DNA from 2 places in the Calothrix sp. NIES-2100 genome. Region 2 is predicted to be linked to the other one. Evidence: predicted binding sites of a transcription regulator. Region 2 holds the regulator's gene; the other holds the start of a gene.
What was found. Region 2 encodes NtcA, which controls nitrogen genes in cyanobacteria. Its sites were predicted from a motif close to TNTGTANNNNNNNNTACANA; they were not measured.
Positions count from the first base shown of each region.

Region 1: the regulator NtcA is predicted to act here: its motif matches at 3,333-3,352, upstream of AACU32_RS00405 (SAM hydrolase/SAM-dependent halogenase family protein).

Region 1 is NZ_CAWNLA010000001.1:90,674-98,735, forward strand. It holds gene AACU32_RS00390 (DUF3050 domain-containing protein) at 1-762, opposite strand, end outside; gene AACU32_RS00395 (hypothetical protein) at 1,481-1,630, opposite strand; gene AACU32_RS00400 (DUF2301 domain-containing membrane protein) at 1,723-2,379, opposite strand; gene AACU32_RS00405 (SAM hydrolase/SAM-dependent halogenase family protein) at 2,450-3,286, opposite strand; gene pirA (arginine synthesis PII-interacting regulator PirA) at 3,411-3,566, shown strand; gene AACU32_RS00415 (restriction endonuclease) at 3,680-4,342, opposite strand; gene AACU32_RS00420 (DNA cytosine methyltransferase) at 4,346-5,518, opposite strand; gene aspS (aspartate--tRNA ligase) at 5,642-7,429, opposite strand; gene AACU32_RS00430 (MvdC/MvdD family ATP grasp protein) at 8,043-8,062, shown strand, end outside.
Region 2 is NZ_CAWNLA010000001.1:5,891,434-5,899,495, reverse strand. It holds gene AACU32_RS23960 (polyribonucleotide nucleotidyltransferase) at 1-1,293, shown strand, start outside; gene AACU32_RS23955 (S1 RNA-binding domain-containing protein) at 1,672-2,751, opposite strand; gene AACU32_RS23950 (DUF3146 family protein) at 3,119-3,382, shown strand; gene AACU32_RS23945 (pre-16S rRNA-processing nuclease YqgF) at 3,406-3,852, opposite strand; gene AACU32_RS23940 (DUF3084 domain-containing protein) at 4,082-5,575, opposite strand; gene ntcA (global nitrogen regulator NtcA) at 5,960-6,631, opposite strand; gene fabI (enoyl-ACP reductase FabI) at 7,217-7,993, shown strand.

The DNA.
Region 1 (8,062 bases), 5.8 Mb from region 2:
ACAAAGATTGATCAGCAATTTCTTACCCATAGGTGCATGGCTTTCTTCATCTAAATGCATATGGCGCTCAAGATAGAGACGAAAAGCATGACAGCGAACGCCTTTTGCCTGTTCGACTTGCTCCAATAAGCGGCTGAACATTTTGGGAATGATGTCCTCACGACCAAAAAGCAACGTTGCAGCAACTTCATGAGTTGAACCCTGAACACTGCTTAAAGTGTTCAGCACAAATTGTTTAGTTGTTGCAGGAATGGGAAGGGATATTAGCGCTTGCTCAGCTATATCACCTTGATGTAGACATTCAAGGAAAGCTTGCATAGGCCGACAATTTGCGCCAACTTCCTCCATAGCTAATAGATAAAGCTCAAAATGACTGATGTAGTAACCCGGTTTAACTTCATCGGTTTCTTCGGATAAAACAATTTCGTTGATAAATCTGGCAGAACTTGCAACTTTGGCAGGTATCCACGGTATATCTACACAAGTTAACCGTCGCTGAAGCGTTTTCACCAAGGTCATGAAGTCCCAAACAGCGAAGATGTGGGATTCCATAAAGACTCTCAGGGCGACAAGATCATTGACCTGAGTATAAACAGGGTGTGAGAGCAAAGCTGTCCGGAGAAAGTTGGTGTTCTGAACCAAAGCCGTGTAATTATCGCTCGTCTGGTTATTAAAATCGCTGTAGGAAGCAATACCCTCAACTTGCTTGGAGATCAACGTATCTTGGCTTTCTAAACTAGTCGCTTTCAGTAAATGAGACATGAGTAGAGCAAATAGAAACGCTATTTGTTTCTATTTTGTTCGTTCCCAACCCTTAACTGTCTCAGTTGATTTATGGATTTTTCTGTAAGTTTTATATGTTTTTTATAAGCATAAAAGTTGATACACTTAGGTAAATTACAGCAGATTGCCTGTAAATGAGGTACACTTCAGTAGTGCAGGAAAGAGTACAATCAAAGCTGATACCATCGACTTGCGAGAACAAATACTAAAGGCTGATTCTCAAGGTGATATCCCAATCAGAAAGTGGCTCTAAGGTTTGCTGTAGCTAAAAGTTTTGTATAAAAACTAATATACTGAGAATCAGACTCAAGGTCATGTACAACCAAGACAGCAAGGTGGAGCTTTTGAGAGTGGGTTGGATGGATATGAAGCTCAACTAGCTGCAATGTTTGAAAAATACCTACTAGTAGTTCACCACACTAAATACGATGGGCAAAAAACGAACCGCAAAGGCACGAAGTACACGAAGTGAGAAGGAAAGAAGAGAAATTTAAAATTTGATTTCCCCATCAAAATCAATGTGGTGAACCACTAGTAGTCTGTCAATTTTGTTTTGAGGGATTTTTGGTAGTGTGTTCGCGTAGCGTGTCCGTTGGCGCAGCCTCCCGCAGGGAAGGACAAACGTCTCGCTCACGCGGGCTTTTCGGCCCGCACTACAGTCCATAATTTTTATTTTGATAGACCACTAGATACAACTTTAGTTTCCTGTGGTGATGATTTGGCGATAATTACTGCTTTTAAATTCAGCCACAGCTTCTTGTATTGCATAGTCTGGTAGCCATCCTTGCACAACCAAGATTTCTGCTGATTTGATGGGAGAAGTAACGGACAGAATCGTGAAAATCATCTATCCCTGAACCGTTACTGTCCAAATTTATTGGCGTTTGATTAATCTGATTTTGGGAAGTTTTATTTGTTGGCGATTTTTTCGCTTCTCTATTAAACCTGTTGTGAACGCTGTTGTTTCAAATAAGTAAACACAGATTTATCGCCAATATCCGCCGGAATTGCTTGCACTGTCTTACGCAAAGCAAATACTAAAAACAAAATTGCCCAAATTCCCAATAGCACCTGTTCCCCCTGAATTGGTAAAATTCCGACTAAATGACCGAGTAACAACAGTGGTACTGTGAAGGTTAAGATTTGAGTTTCCAGGCGATTAAAGCAAAAAGCTTCTTTGAAATAAATACCTGTGAGCGCAACAAAGGTAAATCCAATTCCGAATAAGCTAAGAGGATGATTGTAAACGTAAACAGCCAAAGGTTCATTGTTAGATAGCGCCAATCCGATGGCTGCAATGCTACCAATCGCCCAAAAAATCTGTAAAAATCGGTGCAGTAATGCCATATATATATGGATGGTCAATAAACTCACACCGAGAGCGAGGGTAAAACAGGCGTATAGCCAAGTTAAGATGGTAAAGTTAATTGGCTGATTGTTGAACAATACTAAAGCGCTACCTATAGCAAAGCTGAGTGCAGCTATCATTAATCCAGCGCGGTAGATAATCACACCAATGCGATCGCTCTGAGTAATTGTAAATTCCCCAAACTGACCTTGATATACTTCTGGGGCTGATAATGTTTGTGTAGTCATAGTAAATCAGTTATGAATCTAGATTGCGAATGAGTCCCTCGTACTTAGTCTAATCACAAATGACTAATGACTAATGACAAATGACCTCTAACCTATCTTGCAAGTTGATTTGCAATTGTGAATGTGCATTACCGCTATTGATCGCAATTTCTACCCAGCCGTGACTCCCAACTAAAGCGATCGCTTCTCCCACTGCTACATCACTATAGGTTTCACACCCTGGTATACTCAATCCACGGACTTGCACGCGCCAGGTTTTGCCTTGGACGTATCTTCCGGGAATGTTACTCACTAAGTTGCCAAAGTGGTCAATATATTGAATACAACCTACTACACCGGTTGTTGTTTCTTGGCATTCACCTATATTTAGTTGAACCAAGGTTGCGGGATCTATTTCTCTTCCTAGTTCTGGGATCGGTACGCCACTAGCCAAATTAGCTCCCACTGGTGCAAATATATCTCTACCATGAAATGTGTTACTGGGTTGGGGGGTGCGCCAATAGTTAAAATTTGTTAACTCAACCGCTGCGATCGCTGGATTTTGACTGAGTACTCCACTAAAGATGCCATTATCTGGCCCTACCAAAAATCCACCAGCAAATTCGACTGCGATCGCTCGGCGCTGGCTTCCCACTCCCGGATCTACCACCGCTACATGCACTGTCCCCGGCGGAAAATAAGCATAAGCATTCATTAAGCAAAACCTAGCAGCAGCAATGTTTTGCGGCGGAATCTGGTGCGTCAAATCGATCACCTTGAGCCGAGAGTTGATTTGCGCGATCGCTCCCTTCATCACCCCCACATAGACATCGCGATCGCCAAAATCGCTCAATAAAGTCAGGATTTTAGCTGGTGGTAATTGTTGCTCCTCAGTCCAGGATGCATCAGAGATTCTTACTTTATCCATTGGTACATTAGACGTATATCTATACACATGCAAAAAAGAATATTTTTCTGTAACAACCGCTACGAAATTTGTGCTATATTAGGAAAACAAGATAAAAAGGTGAAATCTTAAAGAGGTAATCATTATGAATACAAATAGATTACAAGCTGCAAACAGAGCCAGAGATGCCCACAGACAAAACATTCAAAGAGATATAGAACGCCGCTTGCAAGTAGCCAGAACCCAGGGCGACGAAAAGCTAGTTCGTCAATTAGAAGCTGAATTGAGATACTTCGCCTAAATGAAGCTTTTATTGTGCTTAGTTTTGTTGTGCATAAGCCCGCTACGGCGGGTTTTTGTTTGTCAAGAGTCAACTGAAGGCGCTCAGTATGAAGTATGAAATTATCCCACCCGTCACCCTAGCAGTAGATTTTCTACACCTATCGTTGTCGTCGTAGTTGCTACCTGAATAATCCTACTGTATTGCAACCGCCATTGTAGTGCATTAGAAATTGTCAGGTAGCCCATTTCTGGCGGTTGCTGCAAAATTCTTTCTGCAAGTACCTCACGGCCAATTTCATCTAAAGGAAAGTTACGTTCCTCTAAAAATGCTATGACATCTTCTTTGTTACCATGACGACGTAAGATTTCTCTTAACCCGTAGGTTGTTTGGTAATCTCCAGTTTGTTCTCTGGCTACAAAAACGACGTTCTGGAAGTTTAAATTAGCAGTGCGAGAGCTATGTTCATCAATCTTTTCATATGCAAATATCAACAGATGATAGCCCAATCCATATACTTTTTGACTAGCATTCCGAAAGGGACAAGAAGACTGGGGCTGTCGAATTGATGTTACTTTCAAATCAACTTCTAATTCAGGAAAATCAATTCCCAAAGCAGCACTACCAATCGTGTATTCGTAATTTATCGATAAATATTGATTAAAAGTAAATTCAACGTATGTCCCTACAGCTTTACCATCTGTAACCCCGTATAGATTCGGAATTTGTGTGGCACTAATTACAGTACAAAAATCCCGTGCAGCAGTTTTGAGGGAAGATAAGGTGAGAGGTTGCATTTTTTAAATAGCCAAACTTAATTGCTGCCAATTAGGTTTACACAATTCAAAATTTCTTTGACCAATTCTTTTACATACCCACTCTACACAAGCTGGTACAATGGCATTTCCAAATAATGTGTATTGATCGTAAATTCTGGCAACTTGACACCAAGTATCAGGAAAACCCATAAGTCGGGCATATTCAATATTAGTTAAACGTCGAAATTTATCACCTACTTGGTAGCGTTCATAATGCCTAGATGTTGAAGCAGTCAGTGTTGATGCAATACCATTAATTCCAAAAATAGTATAACCAAGTCTCGCCCCTCCATCTTGGTTGTACAAAATTTCAACTCCATTACAATAGCGATTGACAGGCTTACTTTGCTTAATCCGCTCCAGCGTCTCGGCAGTAAAATCAAATTGAGTGTCCACTATTGACTCATCTTGAAGAATATCTTGAAGCCTTTTTCTAGGCTGGATATCAGGCAATGATGAAATCTTTTGACTGAACATCTTATGTTTATAGGCAACTCCCCAATTATCATTTTTACTTTTCATAGCCATAATTGGCCACATATATTTTACCAATGGCTCTTCGAGATTTGTCCATAAAATATTGTCATTTTGAGTCAAAAAAACCGATAGCTTTTCTAAATCAAAAGGTGTTATATCTATTGAGCTAATTTTCGTGCCAAAGATAAAAATTCTATCTCGATTTTGGGGTATTCCAAAACTCAATGGATTAATTAGTCGCCATTCAATAAAATAATCCAATTCAGAAAGTGCATTTAAAATTAATCGAAAATGATAGCCATTTTCCATTGTCAAAAGTCTTTTGACATTTTCCAAAAAAAAATATTTTGGTTGCTTCTGGTCTAGTATTTGTATAATTCGCTCAAATAGTGTTCCCCTAAATCTATCTCTCACACCGAGTTTTTTACCAGCAGGACTAAAAGGTTGGCAAGGGAAGCCAGCAGTTAAAATATCGTGACTGGGAATGTCTAATAAAGATATTTCGTTGATATCGCCTAAAACAATAGAGTCTTTACCAAAATTACTTTCATAAACTTTACAACACAGTTGATCGATATCATTTGCCCATACTGTTTGAATGTTTGAATTTGCCATACCCAGGCGAAATCCACCGATACCAGCAAAAAGCTCTAAGGCTTTAAGTTTGTTTGTTGTCATCTACACATTAATTTTGAAACAAATTATAGCTCTTAGCAAAGAGGTCTATTATTAATTTCTTTGCCGTTTCAATTCAGGTAATTGGTGGGCAATGCCCACCTAATTAGACAATTCGCTAGTTCACTAAGTTTTTGGTTTGTAAGTTGAAGCAACGTGCAATTCTTTCAACTGCTTCGCATCCACCCCAGAAGGCGCATCTGTCAACAAGCAACGGGCTTGTTGTGTCTTCGGAAAAGCGATGACATCGCGAATGGATTCTTCTTTCGCTAACAACATCGCTAACCGATCTAAACCGTAGGCGATACCACCATGCGGCGGTGTACCATATTCAAAGGCTTCTAAAAGAAAGCCAAATTTATTCTGGGCTTCTTCGGGGGACAAACCGATGGCTTCAAACACCTGTTCTTGAACATCGCGCTGATAAATCCGCCGACTACCACCGCCAACTTCAAAGCCGTTGAATACTAAATCATAGGCTTGGGCGCGGGCGGTTTTTAAGTCATGTAAATCATCGGGATGGGGTGCAGTAAAGGGGTGGTGTAGCGCTTCTAAGCGTTTTTCATCAGCATTCCACTCGAACATGGGGAAATCGGTAATCCAGAGCAAGTTAATTTTTTCTGGATCGATTAAGCCAAATTCTTTAGCAGCAAATTGCCGTAATCTATCTAAAGTTTTATTAACTGTGGCGGTATCACCAGCCCCAAATAGCAGCAAATGTCCGGCTTTTGCACCTGTACGGCGTAAAATTTCCGCTTTTTGTTCAGGGCTGAGGTTGTCTTTAATTGCGCCAATGGTGTCAATTTCACCCTCTTCGCGAACGCGGATGTAAGCTAAACCTTTAGCGCCTGCTTCACTCGCTTCTTTGAAAATATCACCGCCTGTTTTGATGCGGACATTGGAAATAGCATCGTTACCATTGGGAATGGGTAAGATTTTGACGATACCACCATTGGCGATCGCATCTCGAAAAACTTTAAACCCAGAATCTTTTAAGATATCAGAAACATCAACTAGTTCCAAACCATAACGAGTATCTGGTTTATCACTACCGTAGCGTTCCATCGCTTCTTTATAGGTAAGACGGGGAAAAGGATGATGTAACTCAATTCCTTTAACAGTTTTGAAGATATAAGCAACTAACTTCTCATTGAGTTGGATAATTTCTTCTTGAGACATGAAACTCATTTCCATGTCCAACTGCGTAAATTCCGGTTGTCTGTCGGCGCGTAAGTCTTCATCGCGGAAGCAACGGGCTATCTGATAGTATCTGTCTAGACCGGATACCATCAGCAATTGCTTAAATAATTGCGGTGATTGCGGTAAAGCAAACCACTCACCAGGGTTGACGCGACTGGGAAGGATATAATCCCGCGCCCCTTCTGGGGTGGAACGGGTAAGAATCGGGGTTTCAACTTCAATAAAACCTTCGATGTCTTCCAAATAGCGACGCATGGCTTTGACAACTTGATGACGCAATTGTATATTCTTCGCCATGCGATCGCGTCGCAAATCCAAGTAACGATACTTCAGCCGTAATTCTTCGCGCACATTCTCGGTGTCAGCGCTGGAAACCTGGAATGGTAACTGTTTGCGCACACCATTGAGGATTTCAATTTTATCGGCGTAGATTTCAATTTCGCCGGTAGGTAGGCGAGGATTTAGGGATTCGTCGGGACGTTGTGTCACTCTACCAGTGATTGCCACAACATATTCATTCCGCAGAGCATTAGCTTGCTCATAGGAATCTGGGGTGCGTTGGGGATCGCTGACAATTTGGAGAATGCCAGAGCGATCGCGTAAATCTAAGAATATCACGCCCCCATGATCGCGGCGACGGTCTACCCATCCGTACAAGGTAACAGTTTCTCCAATATGTTCTTTTCGGAGTTCGCCGCAATAGTGAGTTCGCATAGGTGTTAATTTTTTCTTTGGCTCTAGATGGGCAAGTAAATCACAAAGCTTTCCCATTATCTAGCATCAATAGTATCTAATTGAAGACAAGATGGCATAATCTCCGGACAAACGGCTGCGGAGATCGGACAGATGTGTCTTTTGGTAACTATACCTTATCTTCCATCCTGGTAGGCGCATAGCCTCAGGTAAACAGAGTTTTCGGGTGTTACACATCAGTATCCTGGTGCTGATCTATGTTTGCATGAATTTTCTTTACGTTAGTCTGTCCTCGTGTCGGCTGTTGATAGTCTGATTACGCTTTGTGAATCTATGCTTTTGTTTTCCCTACATAGCCCGTCTCTAGGATTGAAAAATTTTCGCGCCAAAATGACCACAAAACTGTAAGCTAAACAGTTAAAGTTTAAATTAACGAATTGAAATATCACTTTCAGATTTTTGACCGCAGATAAATAATACAGCGATCGCGTTAATCAACCACCCATTAGCAGTCAGTTCGATGAACCTCCCCCAGCAACCGAACCTCTCTTAGCAGGGAGGTGATGTTAAGAACAATTACTGGTCAAACTCACGTTAATGACAAACTTAGTATTAATTCTTAATTATTTGTTACATGAATATTTTAGTTTTGGG
Region 2 (8,062 bases):
CCCATTCGCGTTGCTACCACCGCCAATAGCAAAGCCCTTGGTAACACCTTCAAGGAAATTACCAAACACTTCATGCGCCGTCAAATCATCGAAGACAACGTTCGGGTTGATGGTCGCAAACTCGATGAAGTGCGTCCTGTTTCTTGTTTAGTTGATGTCTTACCTAAGCGTGTCCACGGTAGTGGCTTGTTTAATCGGGGACTCACCCAGGTATTATCCGCCTGTACCCTAGGTACACCCGGAGATGCGCAAAACCTTAACGATGACCTGCAAACAGACCAATCCAAGCGCTACTTACACCATTACAACTTCCCACCCTTCTCAGTCGGGGAAACTAAGCCGATGCGCGCCCCAGGAAGGCGGGAAATTGGACACGGCGCATTAGCCGAGCGAGCGCTGTTACCTGTGCTACCTGCGAAAGAAGATTTTCCCTACGTAATTCGCGTCGTATCGGAAGTTCTGTCCTCCAACGGTTCCACCTCGATGGGTTCGGTATGTGGTTCCACCCTGGCATTAATGGATGCTGGCGTGCCAATTCTCAAGCCCGTCAGCGGTGCAGCAATGGGTCTAATTAAAGAAGGCGATGAAGTCCGTGTTCTTACTGATATTCAGGGTATCGAAGACTTTTTAGGCGACATGGACTTTAAAGTTGCCGGCACAGATAAGGGGATTACAGCCTTACAAATGGACATGAAAATCTCCGGTTTGTCTTTGGACATTATCGCCCAAGCCGTCCACCAAGCCAAATCAGCTAGGTTGCACATTTTGGACAAAATGCTGCAAACCATCGACCAACCGCGCACAGAAACTTCACCCTATGCCCCACGTCTGTTGACCATTAAGATCGATCCAGACATGATTGGTCTGGTGATTGGGCCGGGAGGCAAGACAATTAAAGGCATCACTGAAGAAACAGGTGCAAAAGTTGACATCGAAGATGATGGCACAGTCACAATTTCTGCTGTGGATGAAAGCAAAGCTAAGAAAGCCAGAAATATCATCCAAGGCATGACCCGCAAACTGCACGAAGGTGATGTGTATGTGGGACGAGTGACTCGGATTATACCTATAGGTGCTTTTGTGGAATTTTTGCCTGGGAAAGAAGGTATGATTCACATTTCTCAACTCGCTGACTACCGGGTTGGCAAAGTTGAGGATGAAGTAGCTGTTGGTGATGAAGTGATTGTCAAAGTACGCGAAATTGACAACAAAGGTCGGATTAACCTCACACGTTTAGGTATCCATCCTGACCAAGCAGCTGCGGCGCGAGAAGCAGCAGCAGTAAATCGGTAAATCGATTTGGGATTTTAGATTGAATCTAAAATCCGCGATGCCTTAGGGCAAGGCATCGCTGTATGCTTCTCTAATTCAGCTTTTAAAATTATTAAAGCCGCAGGACTGAAGTCGCGGCTAAAAAACTAACCCTGTGTAGACAGGCTCGATGTAATTAAGTTTAGGTGAATCGCAGCCGCACGACTGAAGTCACGGCTACAAGAATAAAGCCTGCGGCCGCAGGCTAGTGGTTCATCGCATAAGTTATGAAGCGTTGCGAGGGTTCAGATCCCCGACTTCTTTAAGAAGTCGGGGATCTAGCAGCAGAGCAAAATTAATGCGATGAACCACTAGATTGAATTAAATAACATTTTGTAGTCATAAAAAACGTGACTGGCACTATTCACTTTCCAGCTTTAATACGACGTTCTGATTGTATCTTGCCGCCATTTCTTCGGCTTTTTCATAGACAACCAATGGGTCTTTTAACATATCACCTGGTTCAGGCTCTAAATCGCTAGTCGAGAGTGATACTCGCCCTTTTTCAACATCAATCCAGATAATTATTGCTCTTACCCAGTGACCTACTTGAAAAACCTGCTCTGGATGCTCAACAGTTTGTTGAGAAATTGCGTTTATATGTAGTAGCGCAAAATATCCCCCAATATCAACGAAGACACCATACCACCTAATTCCACGGATACTGCCATCTACAAGTTGACCAAGCTTAAACGTTTTCAATCTTGCTTTTGCTAAAGCACTACGATTATAAGATGTTCGTCTTTCTATAAAGTTCTCATGCAGTCCATATTTTTTGTTGATTTCAATTCTTCGCTTCTCATACCAACTTGCATCAAATTCACCTAAAGCAATATCGATTGGTAAATTTTTGTAGAAGCTGACAAGTGCATAAGCTTCTGTGATTTGACCGTTAGCTGTTAATTGTGTAGTCCATAGCAGTACATCATGTAGAATTACCAGCCATTGCTGTTCTAGGGTGAGTTGGTTCCATACGGTTTCACGTCCAGTTTCGGGAACCCTACCATGTCCTCCCCTGTAAATTGCTAAACGTGTTCGCCAATTTTGACCAGATATATTATATGGTTTGAGCAAAGCTCCCCAATTTGTATTGCTCAGATCATCAATGTCTGACCATTGTAATGGTTGATACTCATCTTGAATAAATTTGATGATTCCATGATGAAAAGCCTCGATTAATTCAGAACGCTCAGTAGTAATCTTGAGGCGTGTTGTAGTATCATTCCCACACATCCACGGCTCAATTCGGAATTGCACAAGTAGATCGCTCAAATACTCAGCTATCAGCTCTACTCCATGACCTTCCTCATCTATTATCATTTTTGCGGGTAGTTGGGAGTCTCGAATTTGCCCCAGCCAGATGTACAGTTCTTGATAAGGATCGAATATACATGATGTCCAAATTTGAGTGCAAATATCATCAGCTTCTATCCTGAGCAAAATCGATCCTCGGAAAATACGTTCATTCGAGGATTGCTTCAGGGTCACTCTCATTGATTCAAAACAATATATGGTGAATCACTCACAGTCAAAACCAATTTAGCACAATCTTTTTAAATGTATTGATTGCACTTTGGGGTTGTCAGCCAGCTTCCCGATCAAGGGGAAAATTAGCTCAGCATATAAATGCTGTACAAGCCTATACCGCCACGCAATGCTTCGCGGCACATTCTCCGTATTTATAGGGTATTTTCCTATTCTCTTTTCAAAATACTCATTTTGTCAGTTTCTCAATTTACGCTATGTTTGGTATTAAAAGAATTAGCCTACGTGGTTAACTTTAATTCCCAACTTAACATACAGCATTGTGAGTGCTAAACGTCTGCCAGAAACCATCGCCCATGTCAAAATTACCCGCCAATCTTGGCAACACGGCTTCCTTGAGGGCGAAGTGAGTGCGGGTGAGTATGAATGGCAGTTCCAATGGCATTTTCGCCGGGGAGAACTGTCTGTGAAGCCTTCCCAAGGTCGCGCTTTAATTAAAGAACCTCTGGGGCGCTTCTTGGAGAAACAAGATTACCAGTTGGAGCCTGGAGGCGACTATGCTTTCACTATCCGCGCTGAACTTTAGGTATTCCTAACTATTGTTACCTGTTAACTGTTAACTGATTCGGCTAAACGATTTAAGTACCTTTCAATTAAAAGAATGGCAACAATATCATCTATCGGTCGTGGGGGTTGTCGCATACCCTGGGGTAATAGTTTTGTCAGTCCTTTGGGAGGGTACATTTGCCAATAGCGATCGCGTGCTTCTAAAGTAGTGTAGCGTTCATCAATTAACACAATATTTAGCGGTTCTACTAATTCTTGAAGCAGTCTTTTTTTCCACTGCTTCGCTGTAGTTTGGTCGCCCATCACCATTAAGGATATAGGGAACTGCTGACGAAGGGTTTCAATGGTAGCGATCGCTTCATTTGCAATCACAACTTGGTGATAATGTATTTGCCGATCCAGTCCGATCACCGCCATACCACACTTATCTCGACCGGGATCAAAGCCTAAAATGACTGGTTGTGTCGGTGAGAATTCACGAAGAGTCATAAGCAATTCAAAATTTAAACAATTGGGCATTGGGCATTGGGCATGGGGCATTGAAAACAATTTTGGATTTTGGATTTTAAATTTTAGATTAGAATCCAAAAGACGCTCGTGGACTCGCTAACGCTGCGCTATCGCAAATCTAAAATCTAAAATTCCTTGTCCTCCTTGTCTCCCTTGTCCCCCTTCCTTCATCTCCTAACCCCTCGCCCCTAATCCCTGAATACTTTTTTTAAGTGCTAAAAATAACTTGACCGTTAATTATTGCCACTAACTTTACTCTCAGTGGCCCGGCTGTAAAAGTGTCTTCAGCCGCGATCGCTTTAATCTCTAAAGGTTGATCAAATTGTTTGAGTTGGGCAAAAAAGCGCAGAAAAGTACCTTCTACTTGCACATTTTCAATAATTCCCGCATTACGGGCACGAAATTGGGAAGCGGAAATCAGCAAATCAATCCGCTGTCTTAGCTGATAAGATGTCATGATTTTGGGATCGGCGGTAGTCGTAGCTAGTACCTGTCCCCCAGAAAAGACTAGTTGGTTTTTTGCTGTATCGGTAAAAAATTCTATCTGCTTTTCACCCCTCACGTAATTACCAGCAGAGAAAATTCGGATGACATATTGACGACCATCATTAATCTGCTTGATCAATTGCTCGATTCTATCCTGGGTAACATGGAGTATTTGGACATTATTTCCTGTATTTGTCCCAGGTTCAGCTAATTCGAGGATAGCATTTTGATTAGCTTCGTTGAGCAGTTGGATAACTGCTTGACGGGCTTCTGTGGGTTGGTTAACCTGAACCACAGCCGCAGATAGAACTTGGCCTCGCACCAAAGCCAATTTCCCTAAACGTAGGTCACGGTAAGACTGATAATATTTTTCCAGCCTAGCAACTTCCTGCTCTAGGTAGTTCTGTTGCTTTTCCAATTCTTTGAGACGAGATTCTCGTTTAGCAATTACCTGTTCACGGGTTGCAACTTCTAAATTGCGCTGTTGAATCAGTTTATCTAACTGGGAAATTTTTTGGTCTCGCTGTTCAATTGCTTCTTGGCGGTTGGCGAGTTCGCGATCGCGGTTAGCAATAGCTGTTTTGGCTTCGTCAATCGCTTTTTTTGCTTCGGCGTAGAGTCTTTGGCGTTCTATCTTCCGTTGTTCGATTTCCGCCAAGAGATTCTTTTTCTCGTCGTAAACGCTTTGCAGTTCCGCTATTGCTTTTTGATATTGAGCTACAACTTGTCCTAGTTGAGTTTGAGTGCGGTTTAATTGAGCTTGGGTTTGGGCTTGTTGAGTTTGAGTACGGTTGAGTTGGGCTTGGGTAGCCTGTTGTTTAGCATTCGCCGCTTGTAAGGACTGATTAATCGCTTGTAAGTCTTTTTGAGCTTGGGCTTGTGCTGTCCTCGCTTGGTTCAACTCACTTTCTACTTGACTTTTCTGGGTTTCTGTGGTTTTTAGCTGTTCGCGTTTATTTCTCAGATCCCTTTGAATATCCTCTAACTCAAAAACCCCTTTGCGCAATCCTTCATCCGCAGCAAATAAAATTGCCAGAGTTGATGCTGAAATTAAAGTACCAGTAAAAATAGTTACTACTACTGCCGTATTTTTAGGACGTAACTTAAATAGAGAGAGGCGCGCCTTGCCAACTCGTGTGCCGATGCGATCGCCGACAGTGGCAAGCATGCCCCCCAGAATTAAAATTGCTGCAATGAGGATGTACCCGGTGGTCATCTTCAGCTACCGAAATGCTTCCAGATACAGCCTACTACTTTCAACCATTTTTTGTGGGGGATATAGAGATTGACAATAGCTGAATTTACTTGCTTGGCGTGTCATTTGTCAGTTATAGGGGTTTAGCAATGCTAAACCCGTACTTGTCAGTTGTTTTTGATGAAAGTTTTATGCACCGTTTCCTTGTCGCAGCCCTGCGGTCTTTTTGGTTTCCACTCTGGAGCAACTGGACTGGCGGTACATAGATTCAAAGCAACTGACCGCTGACAACATCAAGAGTCCGCTTTTGGGTGGAGATATTTAGTCAATTTTGAGATCTACCTCCATTATCGGTGTTATCTCTCAAAACACAACACCTGCCACCTCTGCTTCCCCCAATTGCTTTTAAGTGAATTGCCTACTTAAGGTAACAGGTTTATGCACAGTAATCTTTTTTTTGTGGATAGAAATCATTTTTTTCTCACGTAAATCTCCAAGTAACCTAGTCACCGTAACGCGAGTAGAACCGATTGCTTCCGCGATCGCCTGATGAGATAGCTTCAGATCAATTGTGATCCCATCAGCGCAAGGAACACCAAAATCTCGACAGAGAATTAACAAAAAACTTACTAACCTTGAACCCATATCTCGGTGTGCAAGAGTTTCAATCATCATCTCTGTTTGTAAAATTCGCGAAGACAGACCTCGCAGCATTAACATTGATAATTCTGGGTTTTCCTTGAGTGCTTGCTCCACCTGTTCAATTGGAGCTGACAGTAATTCTACAGGGGTAAATGCAACGGCATGGTAAAATCTATCGGACTTGTTTCCTGTCAGCAATGACAGCACACCAAAAACGCTATTTTCCCGCAGCAGTGCTACTGTGATTTCTTCTCCTGCTTCATACACCCTAGAAAGCTTAACAGCACCTTTTAAAAGAAAATAAACTCTTTCAGCAGGATCGCCAGGAAAAAAGATCGTTTTATTGCGTTCAAACGTTTCTACAACCGGCGGAAACGCTCCAGTTGCCATCTGACGAAAAACATTTGCTAGGGCTTTATCTTGTGTCACGATCATCTCCCTTCCCCTACCCAATGCCGGAAAAACAAAAACTGATTACCTAAGAATACACCTGAAAAATCAATAAAGCACCGTCAACCTTTCTGTACTTTCCTATACTCAAAATTCCTGCTTCCCAGTTATTTGTTTATCATGATACATAATTATTGATATTTTTAGCTAGTACTTTTTGAAAAGCTACATATCATAGGTGTATTCAACAGGTTTTTTAAAGATAAAATCAAGATATCTTGAGAATTTATTAAGAAATAAACAGTAATTTTATTGCATTTCGCGTGTCAGTTGTCATTTGTCAGTTGTCAGTTGTTTTTTTGGATCTGGTTTAATACCACGTCCCCTTGTCGGCGGTTTTTATATATTTTTTCCACTGTCCACTGTACGGGCGGGTTCACAGATATCCTCACCGATCAACAATGATTTAAATAAACCCGCCCCTACAAAAACTCCGATTCTTGAGTGGAGTTTTTTATTGTTGTAAATACTCTTACCAATAATCATTTTTACAAATCCTGTGTAAAACAAAGTCAAAGTAGCCTCAGATTCTAGTATGCTCTAGCATGATTGTTCACATGAAAAATTTATATGCTCAATCTGACTGGAAAAAATGCCCTAGTTACAGGTATTGCAAATAACCGCTCAATCGCCTGGGGAATCGCTCAACAACTACACAAAGCTGGAGCGAACTTAGGTATTACCTATTTGCCAGATGAGCGAGGCAAAATGGAGAAAAAAGTTGCCGAATTGGTAGAACCCCTCAACCCCAGCTTATTCCTGCCATGTGATGTCCAAAACGATGAACAGATTCAGTCTACCTTTGAAACCATCGGCAGTCAGTGGGGAAAGCTAGACATTCTTATCCACTGTCTTGCTTTTGCTAATAAAGACGATTTGAGCGGAGATTTTAGCCAAACATCACGTACTGGCTTCAGCACAGCACTACAAATTAGTACTTATTCACTAGTACAGTTAAGTGGTGCAGCCAAACCGTTAATGACCGAAGGCGGAAGTATCCTCACCCTCTCATATTTAGGTAGCATTAGGGCAATCCCTAATTATAACATTATGGGAGTCGCCAAGGCAGGTTTAGAAGCAAGTGTACGTTACCTAGCTGCTGAACTCGGCCCACAAAATATTCGGGTAAATGCCATCTCTGCTGGCCCCATTCGTACTTTAGCCTCTAGTGCGGTGGGAGGCATTTTGGATATGATTCATCATGTGGAGCAAGTTGCACCCCTGCGACGTACAGTCACCCAGTTAGAAGTAGGAAACACTGCGGCTTTCTTATGTAGCGATTTGTCCAGCGGAATTACTGGGCAAGTCATATATGTGGATGCAGGATATGAAATCATGGGAATGTAGTTAGTCATTGGGCATTGGGCATTGGGCAATAGTCAATAGTCCTCCTTGTCCCCCTTGTCTCCCTTGTCC